Regions from separate parts of the Neobacillus sp. SM06 genome, predicted to be linked through region 1. Evidence: riboswitches for the same ligand, from Rfam matches in the RefSeq annotation. Region 1 holds a riboswitch; the other holds the start of a gene.

Region 1 (6,313 bases):
AAGCCAGTATTCTTTTACACCTGCTTTTTCGTACAGCTGATATTTCTTCCAACGATCTAACTTAACAGATGAAGGTGAAAGGATTTCGACAATCATATCCGGAGCACCTTTACACCCCTTTTCATCAAGCTTTTCTTTATCGCATACAATCAATAAATCGGGTTGAACAACATTAATTATATCAACGTCCTGTTTGTTATCTGCCAAAAGCCTTACGTCGAAAGGTGCAAAAAAAACTTCACATTCCTTTTCTCTTAGGAAAACGGAAAAAGCTGTAGTTAATTCTCTAAGAACCTGTTGATGCCTGGGTGAAGGGGCAGGGGACATATTGAAAATTTCCCCATCAATTAATTCAAGCCTTTCCCCTTCATTCCATGTTAGATAATCAGCATATGAATATTTCTCTTTTTCGTTCGGAATGGCCATTAAATCATTCCTTTCAACTTATACTTAACCATATTTTATCATAATCGAAAGTATCACACATCTTTTGTCACTATCACTTGGAGTTAAAATGCAAGCCGTGCGCCTTAAACCGTTGCTCGTTACGGAAGAAGGAATGTATCTTTCATTGGGTCTAACGAAGCGGATGGCAATGAAATGGTTCGAATTTGAAGAAATGAGAGGTTAATGGAATTTTTGAAAAGGTATTTAGAGCCCACCTACTGAATGATTAGCGTTGCCCTATAAAGAAAAATATTTTTTAACATACGAGTACATATGATGGAAAAAAGAATTTTATAGATTTATATGATTCTTTTTTTGACTTTAAGAACTTCAGAATCTGTAGATGCTCGAATTATTGGTTATTGACAAATTTGGTCGTTCATGAAATGATATAGACAACCTCATATTGCTTCTGTTGTTATACATCTTTTTAAACCTCTTATTCACAAAAAATCCATGAAAAAATAAATAAATCTAGTATTTTTAAACTACTTCTGATTGAATCTTCATGTTATTCTATTTTGAAAACCCTTTTTCTCCCAAACTGTGTTTATGAAATTTTTTTAAATAAAAAAACAAACCTGAAAGAAGGTGAAGGTAATCAATTAAATGATTTTCTATACTTAAAAATAGCTATGTAAACTTTTTTGCTTCGCAAATCTACTTTTTAAGGAGGATCATTTTTATGGGGCACGATATTTCAGGATACAATAAAAAAGGTGAAGAAATTGCTTATGCCCGTTTCAGCATGGGGAATCGTAATGCGATTATTCTGTACAATTTACTTGAATCAGTTACATCCTATGCAGGAGTTAGCGGTTCAGGCCGCAGTTCCACTTTTTCAAAACAACAAATGGAAAAGTCTTTGCAAGCTTGCAAACAATTTTTCAACAAGAATGCTGCTTCCTTCTCAGGCAATGAATTCTTGGAGTGGGATCAAAAGCAAATCCAAACTTTTATACAAGGCTGTTTAGAAACAGCTCAAAAAGAAGGGGTTGTCAGAGTGTATTTTGGCTAATCTTTTTAAAATCTTTTACTGAAACCTCGATACTGAATGATTAACAAATCCCGCTGCAGAGACTCCTCCAAGAATAAAACCATTCAGAGTACTTCCCGTTTTTTATAAAAATGCACTGACAAACCACATACGGCTTGTGGGGAGCAGTATACAGAAGAGTAATAGCTGCCTCTCCCTGGCCGCATTAAATCTGTTAAAATAGAATGATAAACGCAAGTTATCATTGAATCGGAGGCTTATTTGAAAATGGCCAGAAATACCGACCATTTTCCAGAATGCTGTAAAATAGATCTTGATTCAAAAAACTTCGAGTTTTGTCAATATGATGATTATCATCGACTAGGGATGTACAAGATTGAATCAAAAGGGAAAAAGCGGAATCCTTTGAAAAGATCCGCTTCACCGGATTTCCATTTTTTAATACTATCTATCATAAAAAGGAGAGGGAAAATACTGTCCTGTCTGATAAGGAACTGACCTCAACCAAGGAATATAACTAACCGGGTTCACGGTGATCGCATATTTGAACATATTGTTCATTGTGGAGTCCATACCCATAAAAGACATTGACATCACCATATACATTGCTTTTATTGTGTTAAATTGACTAAATTCTGTTACATAGACAATACGGTTCGCCATTTCACCGATTTGTCCTTCAGTCCATAAAATTCGATCTGCCATAAAGCCAATTTGATTCTCTGTATATAATACACCATTTAAAGCTTGAGTAAATGTGTCTGCCCCCATTTGCCCAACATATACAATTGCATTGCTTGTAGCCACTGCATTTCACCTCCCGATAGTTAGGATACGTATGGGCAATATAAAAGGTGAGGAAAACCTAGGCGTGACCTCAGCGGTAAGAACCCCTTTGTTACCAATTTATTGACTCGTGTTTGACCGTACTTTTGGCCAATGCCTTTTTGGCTCTTCCTTCTATGTACACCAGATCTTCGCTTAACTGGGAATAAGCTCTTATGTACTGACCATTTTGTAACCTCATCCATTCACAACAATTCCATCTTCGTATGCTACCTTCAGCAAAATCGAGACATATAGCCGGAAAGCTGTAACATTAAACCATCATTCATCATTGGAAAATCCTTCGTTAATTTTACCAAGCCGGACATTGAATCAACTCCTATTCGTTTTCTCTCTTTTTATATATGGAACTACTGCATAAAAGGAAAGGGTCATTAAAAAGCTTTTCGACGCAGGTGATCACCCGGACTTTGGATTTAGTTGGGATAAGAAAGGATCACTTCAAAATTTGGTATTTTTTAATGGTTTTGGGCATTTTAAAAGGGAATAGAAAAGAAGAATGAGGTGAAATCGTTTATGGTATCGAAGAGGCATTTTCTGTTTAATCTGTCAATTATTATGATTCCTTGGTTATCGTTAATCTTTATGGGAAAGCGTAGTCTAAAGCGTTATTCTGTTGCAGGCGTTTTTATTGTTGTTTTTGAGATCCTAAATCATCTGTATGGCCATAAGAGAAAGTGGTGGAAATTTTACGATCGGCGAAAATCATTTCTAAAGGATGAGCTCCCCTTTAGTATTGGTCCATATATGCCGGTTTCGATGTGGCTGCTTAAATCTTCTTACGGAAACTTCAAAAAATTTGTCTTGCTCAATGTTATTTCAGATGGGTTCTTTGCCTTTCTTTTGATTGATATTCTTAAAAAATTAAAAATTGTCGCTCTCAATCGGTTAAATCATTTTCAGTTTTTTATCTACCTGCACTACAAAGCGTATTTATTATATGGCGTACAGTATTTATACGAAAAAACAAAAAGAATTAGGGAGCAAACGCTTTGAAATTGTAAAAAATAGTGTAAGGAAGAGCAGGATCAAGTTTTTTTGAAGTGAAAACGTTTTATTCGACCCCATTCAATTCATTCGTTTGTTTTTGCGTTATTTTTATCCTTTACAAGATGGTTTCTTCGGAGTAATATCATGCTCAAAGGAAGCAATTTCATATTCGCCTAATCCTGAAAGGGAACGGAGGAACCACTTTTTTGGGGTTAATTCTACTAATTCGTAGAAGGGATGTAAACTCTTTCGCCATCCTAACCCGTCAGCTAACTTCGTCGGCTAAAAGCGAAGGAGGTCAGAAGACCACCTTTTGAAAGGTGCTTTTTTTGTGTATTTTTTTACAAAAAAAGACATTTTTCATTTTGTGTGGCCTTTTTTTATTGTCAAAATTTTAAAAGGATGTCTGCTAAAGGGAAGGGGTCATTAGTGAATTAACGAAAACAAAAAATGTTGTACTCAGTTAAGATGGATTATTTGGCAAACTTATATTTATTTAATGCCAAGAATATGGGGATACATTAGGAAAGGTGAACGATCATGACATTTAAACGGTTACTATTTGGCCGTCCGTTGAAATCCGAAGAAGCAGAAGGTGAAAAAATGCCGATATGGAAGGCTCTACCGATTCTATCATCGGATGCTCTTTCATCAGTCGCTTATGGAACGGAAATGATTTTGCTTGAACTTGCAACAGTTGGAGCCTTTGCATTCTCTTTTTCCTTGCCGATTGCAGCTGCTATTATTTTGCTAATTACGATTCTCATTATTAGTTATCGGCAAGTGATCGATGCATATCCCCAGGGCGGGGGAGCCTATATGGTTGCAAAAGAAAACTTAGGGGTGATGTGGGGTCGTTTGGCAGGCGTATCGTTGTTGATCGACTACACCTTAACGGTTGCTGTTTCGGTCTCTGCGGGTGTACTTGCGATTACGTCAGCTTTTCCGGCTTTAGCCCAATGGATTGTTCCGATCGGACTTCTTTTTACTTGGTTTATGGTCTGGATGAATCTTCGCGGGACATCGGAATCGGGAAACGTATTTGCCTTGCCTACGTATTTATTTATTTTTTGTATGATTGCTCTGGTTGGAAAAGGCTTATTTGATTGGGCAACGGGTGCAGGATCGGCAGCCTACCGCGTTTCCATTCCTACTGAAATCCCAGCCAGCTTGACGTGGTTTGTTTTGTTAAAGGCCTTCTCATCAGGATGTTCAGCAGTCACCGGGATTGAAGCAATTTCCAATGCTGTACCGCATTTTCGAAATCCGGCTCAGAGAAATGCTAAAAGGACAATGCTCACATTAGGTGCGTTACTGGCAGTAATTTTTGGCGGCGTGACCATTCTTTCGCAAGCTTATTCGATTCAACCGGATCCAACAGGGACGAAGACTGTTTTATCAATGGTTGCAGCGGATGCTTTTGGCAGGGGAGTATTTTTCTATATCATTCAGTTTGCCACTATGCTGATTTTAATATTGGCGGCGAATACAAGTTTTAATGGATTTCCTATTCTGGCATCGATTATGGCACAAGATAAGAATATGCCGAGGATGTTCAGTAATCGAGGGGAAAGGTTGGCTTTTAACTATGGAATCATTACACTCGGTGTATTATCGAGTATCTTATTAATTGTATTTCGTGGCAGAACGGAAGCGTTGATTCCTTTATATGCGATCGGCGTGTTCTTGTCTTTTACGATGGCGCAAATAGGGTTGGTTTTAAAATGGAGCAGAGAAAAGTCTCAAAAATGGAAACGGAAAGCTTTCATTAATGGAGTGGGAGCAGTTGTCACATTCTTCGTTGTCATCATTTTTAGTATAACTAAATTTCAAGAAGGGGCCTGGATCGTCATTATCATCACCCCGCTCTTATTGTTGTTGATCACTCAAATTAACCATCATTATCAAAATGTGGCGAAGCAACTGAAAGTCGATTTAACAGCGCCAATTGAGACAGCGGATACCGTAATCATCATTCCCGTGGCAGGTATTCATAAAGTGGTAGTATCAACCATTGCCTTTGCAAAATCCCTTACTCCGAATGTTGTAGCGTTTTATGTGGCTTTTTCTCCAGAAGATGCGAAAAAAATGGAGGAAAAATGGGAAAAGTGGAATCCAGGAGTGCGCTTGGTAGTCGTCGTTTCGCGTTACCGTACTGTTATTAAGCCGTTAATTGAATTTATCGGACGCGCTGAAAATCGGTATGGTAAAAAAATGAAAATCACTGTGCTCTTACCTGAGTTTATAACACGAAAATGGTGGCATCGCCTTTTACACAATCAATCAGCATTTCGGATCCGTGCGATCCTTTTTGCAAGAAAAGACGTGGTTGTCGCTACCGTTCCATTTCGTTTAAATGATTAAATAAGAAAAGTCCAATGGTGAAGCCATTGGGCTTTTTGTGATGAATAAAAAAGAATAGCCAGGAAAAACTAGTAATATACATTTATTAAGGGGCGCAAAGCATGGAGCAAGTATGTTCGATTTGTGGCAGCGGTAAAGAGAATCATAAAAATGGAGAGTCATTCGTACTGATCATTTGTGACAATTGTTTAAAAAACGAAGACTTGCAGCCTCTATGGGATCACCTTTTTTTTTATTAAAATAAATGGTTTTTTCGATAACTAGAACGGATTTATTGTAGCCAACAGACAACGACCAAGAGCTCCGTTGTCTGTTGGCTATGGAGATATTTTTATAGGATAAATCCAATTTACTTCAATAAATTTTTTCCTTTTTTTACTCTTAAATAGCCATCAATACCCACAGCTTCGAAATATTTTGCCCATTTCATTAAAGCCAAGTTGGTCCAAATGTAGCCGAAGTTGTTAAAGGAGCCGGCGGCAATGAATTGTAAATTCAAGAACATTGCCACTAATGCACCCCAGAAGACTTTAAATCCAAAAATGATTACCAATCCAATTAGGAGTTCAAAAGCTACAACGAGAAAATCAGTAAAGGCAGGCATATTCAAAAAGATATTGTCGGCTATCCAGGCGAACGTCTTGTTTATGCCGAGCGGGTCAAAACGTT
Region 2 (6,313 bases), on a different contig from region 1:
TTTTTCCCCCGATTGTTCCAACTGCAAAAGTATAGACAAAACGCAAGGTTGCGCCAACGAGACCGGGAATTGCTGCTAGGGTAAATAATTGCTCTTCGGAAAAATGGAAGCCGATATCATTCAACCGAACTGCGACAACTGACCAGATTTGCCAAACGACAAAAGCCAACATCAGGCTTGGAACAGAAATCCATAGATTCCGATTGGCATGTTTTTTCCCTTCTTTATTCCAGAACTTTTCATCCTCTGGATTCCAATAACTTAGTCTTGCCATATTGTTTCCTCCAAATTTTTAAAGTATCAAATGATTCGCGATTTACATTGTTAATCTTAAAAGAGAGAAACACTGAAAGATTGTGAGGTACGTCACATTTTAAGTGAACGAACTGTGAACGGAGAGAAATGGACATAAAGTTGTAAAAATATCTTCTCAGAGGGATGGATCAATTAAAAAAAGGTCCTCAAGAAGAAGACCTTTTTGCAGATGGTTTTAAATCCTTTACTACGTCTTGTTTTAACTCATTAAACATACCCACAAAATTTTTAGTTTCGCCTGCATCATTTTTAATAGCGGAAATGGTTAACCATTCTAAATAAACGTCTTGATTTTTTCGCTTATTCCAAATTGGTCCTTGCCATGAGCCATTGCTTCGTAAATTTTCCCACATTTTGTGATAAAACTCATTAGTATGCTCACCTGACTGAAGAACGCTTGGCGTTTTTCCTACAACCTCATCCTGCGAGTAGCCGGTAATTTTAGAAAATGCAGGATTGACCATTTGAATGACACCGTTAGCATCTGTGACGATAATTCCTTCTGTGGTTGATTTAATAATTTTTGCTGAGATTTCAAGCTTTTCCTGATAAAACAGCCATACAACCAAAATTAAACTTGCGAGGGAAAACTCTGACAATGACATAAACCCTATCGCATAATGACCAGTTAAATTAAATAGGATGGTCAGAATCAATGGCGGGAAGAATCCGCCCAACCCTCCCATTGCAGCAACGATTCCGTTAACAATTCCTGCTTGTTTCGTAAAATAAAAAGGTACCAATTTAAAAATCGCCCCATTGCCGATTCCTGCACAAAAAGAAACGAGCAGGCTGCCGAACGAATAAATGGGCAGGGAAGGTGTAAAGGATAACAAAAATCCTGCAAAAGTCAGCCCAAAAAAGACGCCTATTAATATAAGAAAAGGGTTAATTTTGTCCCCAAGCCAGCCCCCGACTGGACGGAATAGTGTCGCGACAACGATAAATCCCGCAGTCCGCAGCCCGGCATCGACTTTTGACAATTCAAAATGATTCACCAAGAAAGACGGCAGATAAATCGTGAATGCAACAAATGCTCCAAAAGTAATGAAGTAAAACAAGCTTAAAAACCACAGTTTTGGATTTTTGTATACCTCTTTTATTTGCTCTGTTAATGGATTATTGACTTTTTTCTCATGCCGGTCTCCGAAAAGAAAATTTATAAGAGCAAAAACAAGAACAAGAACAAGAAAAATTTTAATCGTTGATCTCCATCCGAAAGCATTTGCGATAACAGGTGCGGCAAACGAGGTTACAGCTGTACCGATATTTCCGGCACCGTAAATGCCATTAATGAAACCATGCCTTTCTTTCGGGTAGTATTTAGGCAAGGAAGTTACCCCGACCGAAAAGATTGCACCGCCGACACCCAGAAGAAATCCCCCTAGCAATAGCAAAAGTAAAGTGTTGGCGAAGCTAATGATAAAAATGGGGGCAAGCATAACTAAAAAGCTGATTGTAAATAATGTACGCGCCCCAAAGCGGTTAGTCCAGTACCCGATTGGCACTCGAAGAATGGAACCGAGAATGACTGGAACTGCTGTCACCCAAGCTTGCTGGGGAGATGTTAACTGGATATCCGATTTTATAAAAGGCATTAATGAAGACAGAAGCACCCAAACCATAAATCCTGCAATTAGACTCGATGTTTGAATGACTAATTGTTTTGTTCCTTGATTCATGAAAATCCTCCTTTTAACCCGATTAATCGTAGATTGCCCAATCAAAAAGGGATCATCCAATGCTTGAAGGTGATTTTATTATAAAGAGAAAACCAAATGGAAAGATGTGAAGTATGATACAAATTTGTACACATTGCCGCTATTTACATTCGGCGCTATTAAAATTTTGGTCAACACAGTCTTTGTATAAATCATATAGGTAGAGCGGAAAAAATTTTTTCAATAAATAAGGCTTTAATGTGTGAAGGGATTGTTTACATTCGTTCATTGGAGTAGTATATTTTTCCTTGTACATATGAAATGATCGCTGAATCAAATTTGAGCGGGGGAACCACATTGGCTAATTTTTAGCCGGTTTGGGGCGAATCCTTTTTAAGGTAGGGTTTGTTGAGAATCCGAGTCCGTCAGCTAACCTCGTAAGCGCAGGGAAATGGTTTTCTTAGTTTTAGACACTAAGGGGTTCCCTAGTGTTTTTTTGCTTTATGGATGGAAAGAATACAACTTCCTAGAACAGCAAGATTTAGAAACAGGAGTGAAATGAATGGGAACACAGGAACTAATTGCTTTAGTCATTTTTCTATTTACTTATGCCATGATCATTTCAGAACAAATTCATCGAACGACGATTGCGATGCTCGGTGGCTTGCTAATGGTTGCACTAGGAATTCTTGATCAAAAAGCAGCCATTCACTATATTGATTTCAATACAATTGGCTTGCTTGTCGGAATGATGGTGATCGTTGGAATAACCGCTCAAACTGGCGTTTTTGAGTATATCGCCATCTGGTCAGCACAAAAAGTGAAGGGGGATCCAATTAAAATTTTAGTGGCATTAAGTGTTTTTACAGCTATTGCTTCCGCCTTTTTAGACAATGTAACAACGGTTTTACTTGTTGTCCCGGTGACATTAAGCATTACAAACCAACTGAAAGTAGGTCCGATTCCGTATTTGTTATCGGAAGTATTTGCGTCAAATATTGGTGGAACGGCGACTATGATTGGCGATCCGCCTAATATTATGATCGGCAGTGCGGTAAAGGGACTAACATTTAATGCGTTTATCAAGAATTTAACGCTCATTAATCTATTGATCTTGATTGTCACGATCGCTCTTTTAGTTGTTTTTTATCGCAAACAGCTGCGTACAACAATGAAGTACAAAGAAGAGCTACTAAAAAAAGATGCCCACAAAGAATTAAAGGATCCGGTTTTGCTGAAAAAAAGTTTGCTCATTATTTTTCTAACGTTGGTCGGATTTTTTAGCCACCAGTTTACCCATCTGGAAACGGCGACCATTGCGTTAATTGGCGCATTTTTATTACTCCTTGTCACCGGTGACAAATATTTGGCAGTTGCCTTGGAAAAAATAGAATGGACGACCCTTTTCTTTTTTATTGGATTGTTTGTGATTGTAGGGGGACTCGTCGAAACCGGTTTAATTGGGGCGCTGGCGAAAAAAGCGATGTCCTTAACAGGTGGAGAATTAAAATCGACCACTTTTCTTGTACTGTGGATGAGCGCGCTCATTTCTGCTTTTGTCGACAATATTCCATTTGTCGCTACAATGATACCGCTCATAAAAGAAATGGGGACTCTAGGAATTACGAATTTGGATCCGCTTTGGTGGAGTTTGTCCCTTGGTGCGTGCTTGGGCGGGAATGGCACATTAATCGGCGCCAGCGCCAATCTAGTTGTTGCTGGGATTGCTTCAAAGAATGGCCATCATATTTCATTTATGCGATTTTTGGTGATCGGTTTTCCAATCATGATTGTTTCCATTTTAATTTCAACGGTTTATGTTTATTTTCGTTATTTGATGTAAATGTATAGGGTAAATGAAAATTGCTGGGAGGAAAAATAGTGAGGAAAAAATTTTATTTTGACCCTCCTAAAATACTCGTTTTGGGATTTGGTGCGATTATTCTTATAGGTGCAACCTTGTTAACTTTGCCGATATCGACAGTAGATGGCAAAGGCTTATCATTTTTAAATGCGCTTTTTACAGCAACCTCTGCCACTTGTGTTACAGGGCTCGTTGTTGTCGATACTGGATCAACGTTTACCATCTTCGGCCAAGTGGTTATTTTATCGATGATTCAAATAGGCGGACTTGGATTTATGACATTTGCCACTTTGTTTGCTTTCCTTTTGGGAAAAAGAATTTCCTTAAAAGAAAGAATCCTGCTGCAAGAGTCATTGAATAATTTGTCCATGGAAGGCGTGGTTCGATTAGCAAGACGGATTCTAATTTTTACTGCGGTTATTGAACTTACTGGAGCCATGTTGCTTTCTATTCGTTTTTCTTTTGATATGCCCATTGGAAAAGCAATCTATTTTGGCATTTTCCACTCAATCTCACTTTTTAACAATGCCGGTTTTGATATTATGGGTGACTTTCGCAGTTTAACAGGTTATGTTCAAGACCCGGTCGTTAACTTAACAGTTGATGCATTGATTGTTCTTGGCGGAATTGGGTTTATTGTTTTGAACGAATTATTTGAGTACAGGCAAGTGCGGAAATTATCGCTGCATACGAAAGTAGTACTGCTGACGACAGCTGTGTTAATCATTGCAGGAACAATTGGCATTTTTGCACTGGAATACATGAATCCCAAAACATTAAAGCCATTGTCCTTTTTAGGAAAAATTCTTGCATCCTCTTTTCAAGCTATCACACCGAGAACTGCGGGTGCCAATACACTGAATATTGGAGACATGACGCAATCATCACTCTTTTTAATCATTTTTTTAATGTTTGTCGGTGCATCACCTGGTTCGACAGGCGGCGGTATCAAAACAACGACTTTTATTACGTTAATTGGTGCAGTATGGTCGCAAATTCGAGGAAAAGAAGATGTCATTTTCTACCGCCAGCGAATTGTCTATGAGACCATTTACAAAGCGTTAACTGTTACGATCAGCGGATTATTTATTGTCATGCTGGTAACGATGTTATTGACAATTACCGAACATGGGAAAGATTTTTTAATGATCTTATTTGAAGCGACATCTGCTTTTGGAACAGTGGGGCTATCGATGGGATTGACACCAGATCTATCGCCGATTGGCAGGCTACTCATTATCTTTGCAATGTTTGCTGGACGAGTAGGTCCTTTAACCATCGCGTTTGCGGTAACCATTCGCCGAAATCCAGATGCATTCCGCTATCCTAAAGGCAAAATCATGATTGGTTAATGAAACGGAAAGAAAGGTGAAAATATAGTGGTAACAACTTATGCAATAATTGGCCTTGGCCGCTTTGGATTAAGCTTGGCCTCAAAGTTATTTGAAGCAGGACAGGAAGTTTTGGGTGTCGATATGAATGAAGAAAGGGTGGAGGACGCCCATCCATATGTCACCCATGCCTTAATTGCGGATTCAACGGATGCCGAAGCGTTAAAATCGATTGCGATTCGGAATATCGATACAGTCATTGTGGCAATTGGAAACGACATTCAAGCAAGTATTTTAACGGTACTATTATTAAAAGAACTCGGCGTTCGTAAGGTAATTGCGAAAGCTGTCAACAAGCTTCACGGACAAGTTTTATATAAAGTTGGGGCTGATTGGGTCATCCACCCTGAGAGGGATATGGGAATCCGTGTAGCCCATCAGCTTCTATCTCCCAATGTGCTTAATTTTATTGAGTTATCGAAAGATTATAGTGTTGAAGAAATAAAAATTCCTGATAATATGACCAAGAAATCATTAAGGGAAATTGATCTTCGAGCCCGATTTAATTTAAGTGTCATTGCCATTCGACGTAATCATGATATTAATATATCGCCTTCGCCAGACGAAACAATGGATAAAGGGGATGTATTGGTTGTAATTGGTAAAAATAAAGATTTAGAGCGTTTCGCAAATGTAGATAGTCTCATGAAATGAGTGTAATTCCAACCAGCTGTTGTTCAATCAGCTGGTTGGTTGATTTTTTGGGTCTAATGAACTAATTTTTAATTTTAATGATTTTCGAAAAAAGATTATTTTTTTCTATGCTACAATATATCCAATGCACTCTCACATAATGAGTCGTTGTTATCGCACCATGAAAGCATGAAAGAGGGTAATTGGATGGGAGACGGTTATGTAAATGTGATGGAGGAAATTGTCTCAACGATTGTGACTGTATGGCTAAATAGTCCTGATTACCAGACCTTTTGCCAATGTAAGAAATGCAGGAACGATATTATCGCATTAAGTCTAAATCACCTGCCGTGTCATTATGTAACAACGGAAGAGGGGAGAAAGCGTGTTTTTGAGCATCTAAATACGAGTGAAAATCGCAAATGGATCAATAAGCGAATTATCACTGC

What was found. A riboswitch is a leader RNA that binds a small molecule or an ion and turns the genes downstream of it on or off. The one in region 1 is predicted to bind cyclic di-AMP.
Region 2: another riboswitch for cyclic di-AMP. It lies ahead of ACQYAD_RS10970 (SLC13 family permease); the one in region 1 lies ahead of ACQYAD_RS01480 (APC family permease).

Annotation. Positions count from the first base shown of each region.
Region 1 covers NZ_JBNWEO010000007.1:68,536-74,848, reverse strand. Annotated here, with positions in the region: gene ACQYAD_RS01500 (Uma2 family endonuclease) at 1-426, opposite strand, end outside; gene ACQYAD_RS01495 (hypothetical protein) at 1,133-1,465, shown strand; gene ACQYAD_RS01490 (hypothetical protein) at 1,889-2,251, opposite strand; gene ACQYAD_RS01485 (hypothetical protein) at 2,807-3,286, shown strand; cyclic di-AMP (ydaO/yuaA leader) riboswitch at 3,441-3,579, shown strand; gene ACQYAD_RS01480 (APC family permease) at 3,821-5,644, shown strand; gene ACQYAD_RS01475 (DoxX family membrane protein) at 5,994-6,313, opposite strand, start outside.
Region 2 covers NZ_JBNWEO010000015.1:277,062-283,374, forward strand. Annotated here, with positions in the region: gene ACQYAD_RS10960 (NarK family nitrate/nitrite MFS transporter) at 1-274, opposite strand, end outside; gene ACQYAD_RS10965 (nitrate/nitrite transporter) at 462-1,997, opposite strand; cyclic di-AMP (ydaO/yuaA leader) riboswitch at 2,293-2,435, shown strand; gene ACQYAD_RS10970 (SLC13 family permease) at 2,539-3,819, shown strand; gene ACQYAD_RS10975 (TrkH family potassium uptake protein) at 3,858-5,192, shown strand; gene ACQYAD_RS10980 (potassium channel family protein) at 5,220-5,885, shown strand; gene ACQYAD_RS10985 (late competence development ComFB family protein) at 6,072-6,313, shown strand, end outside.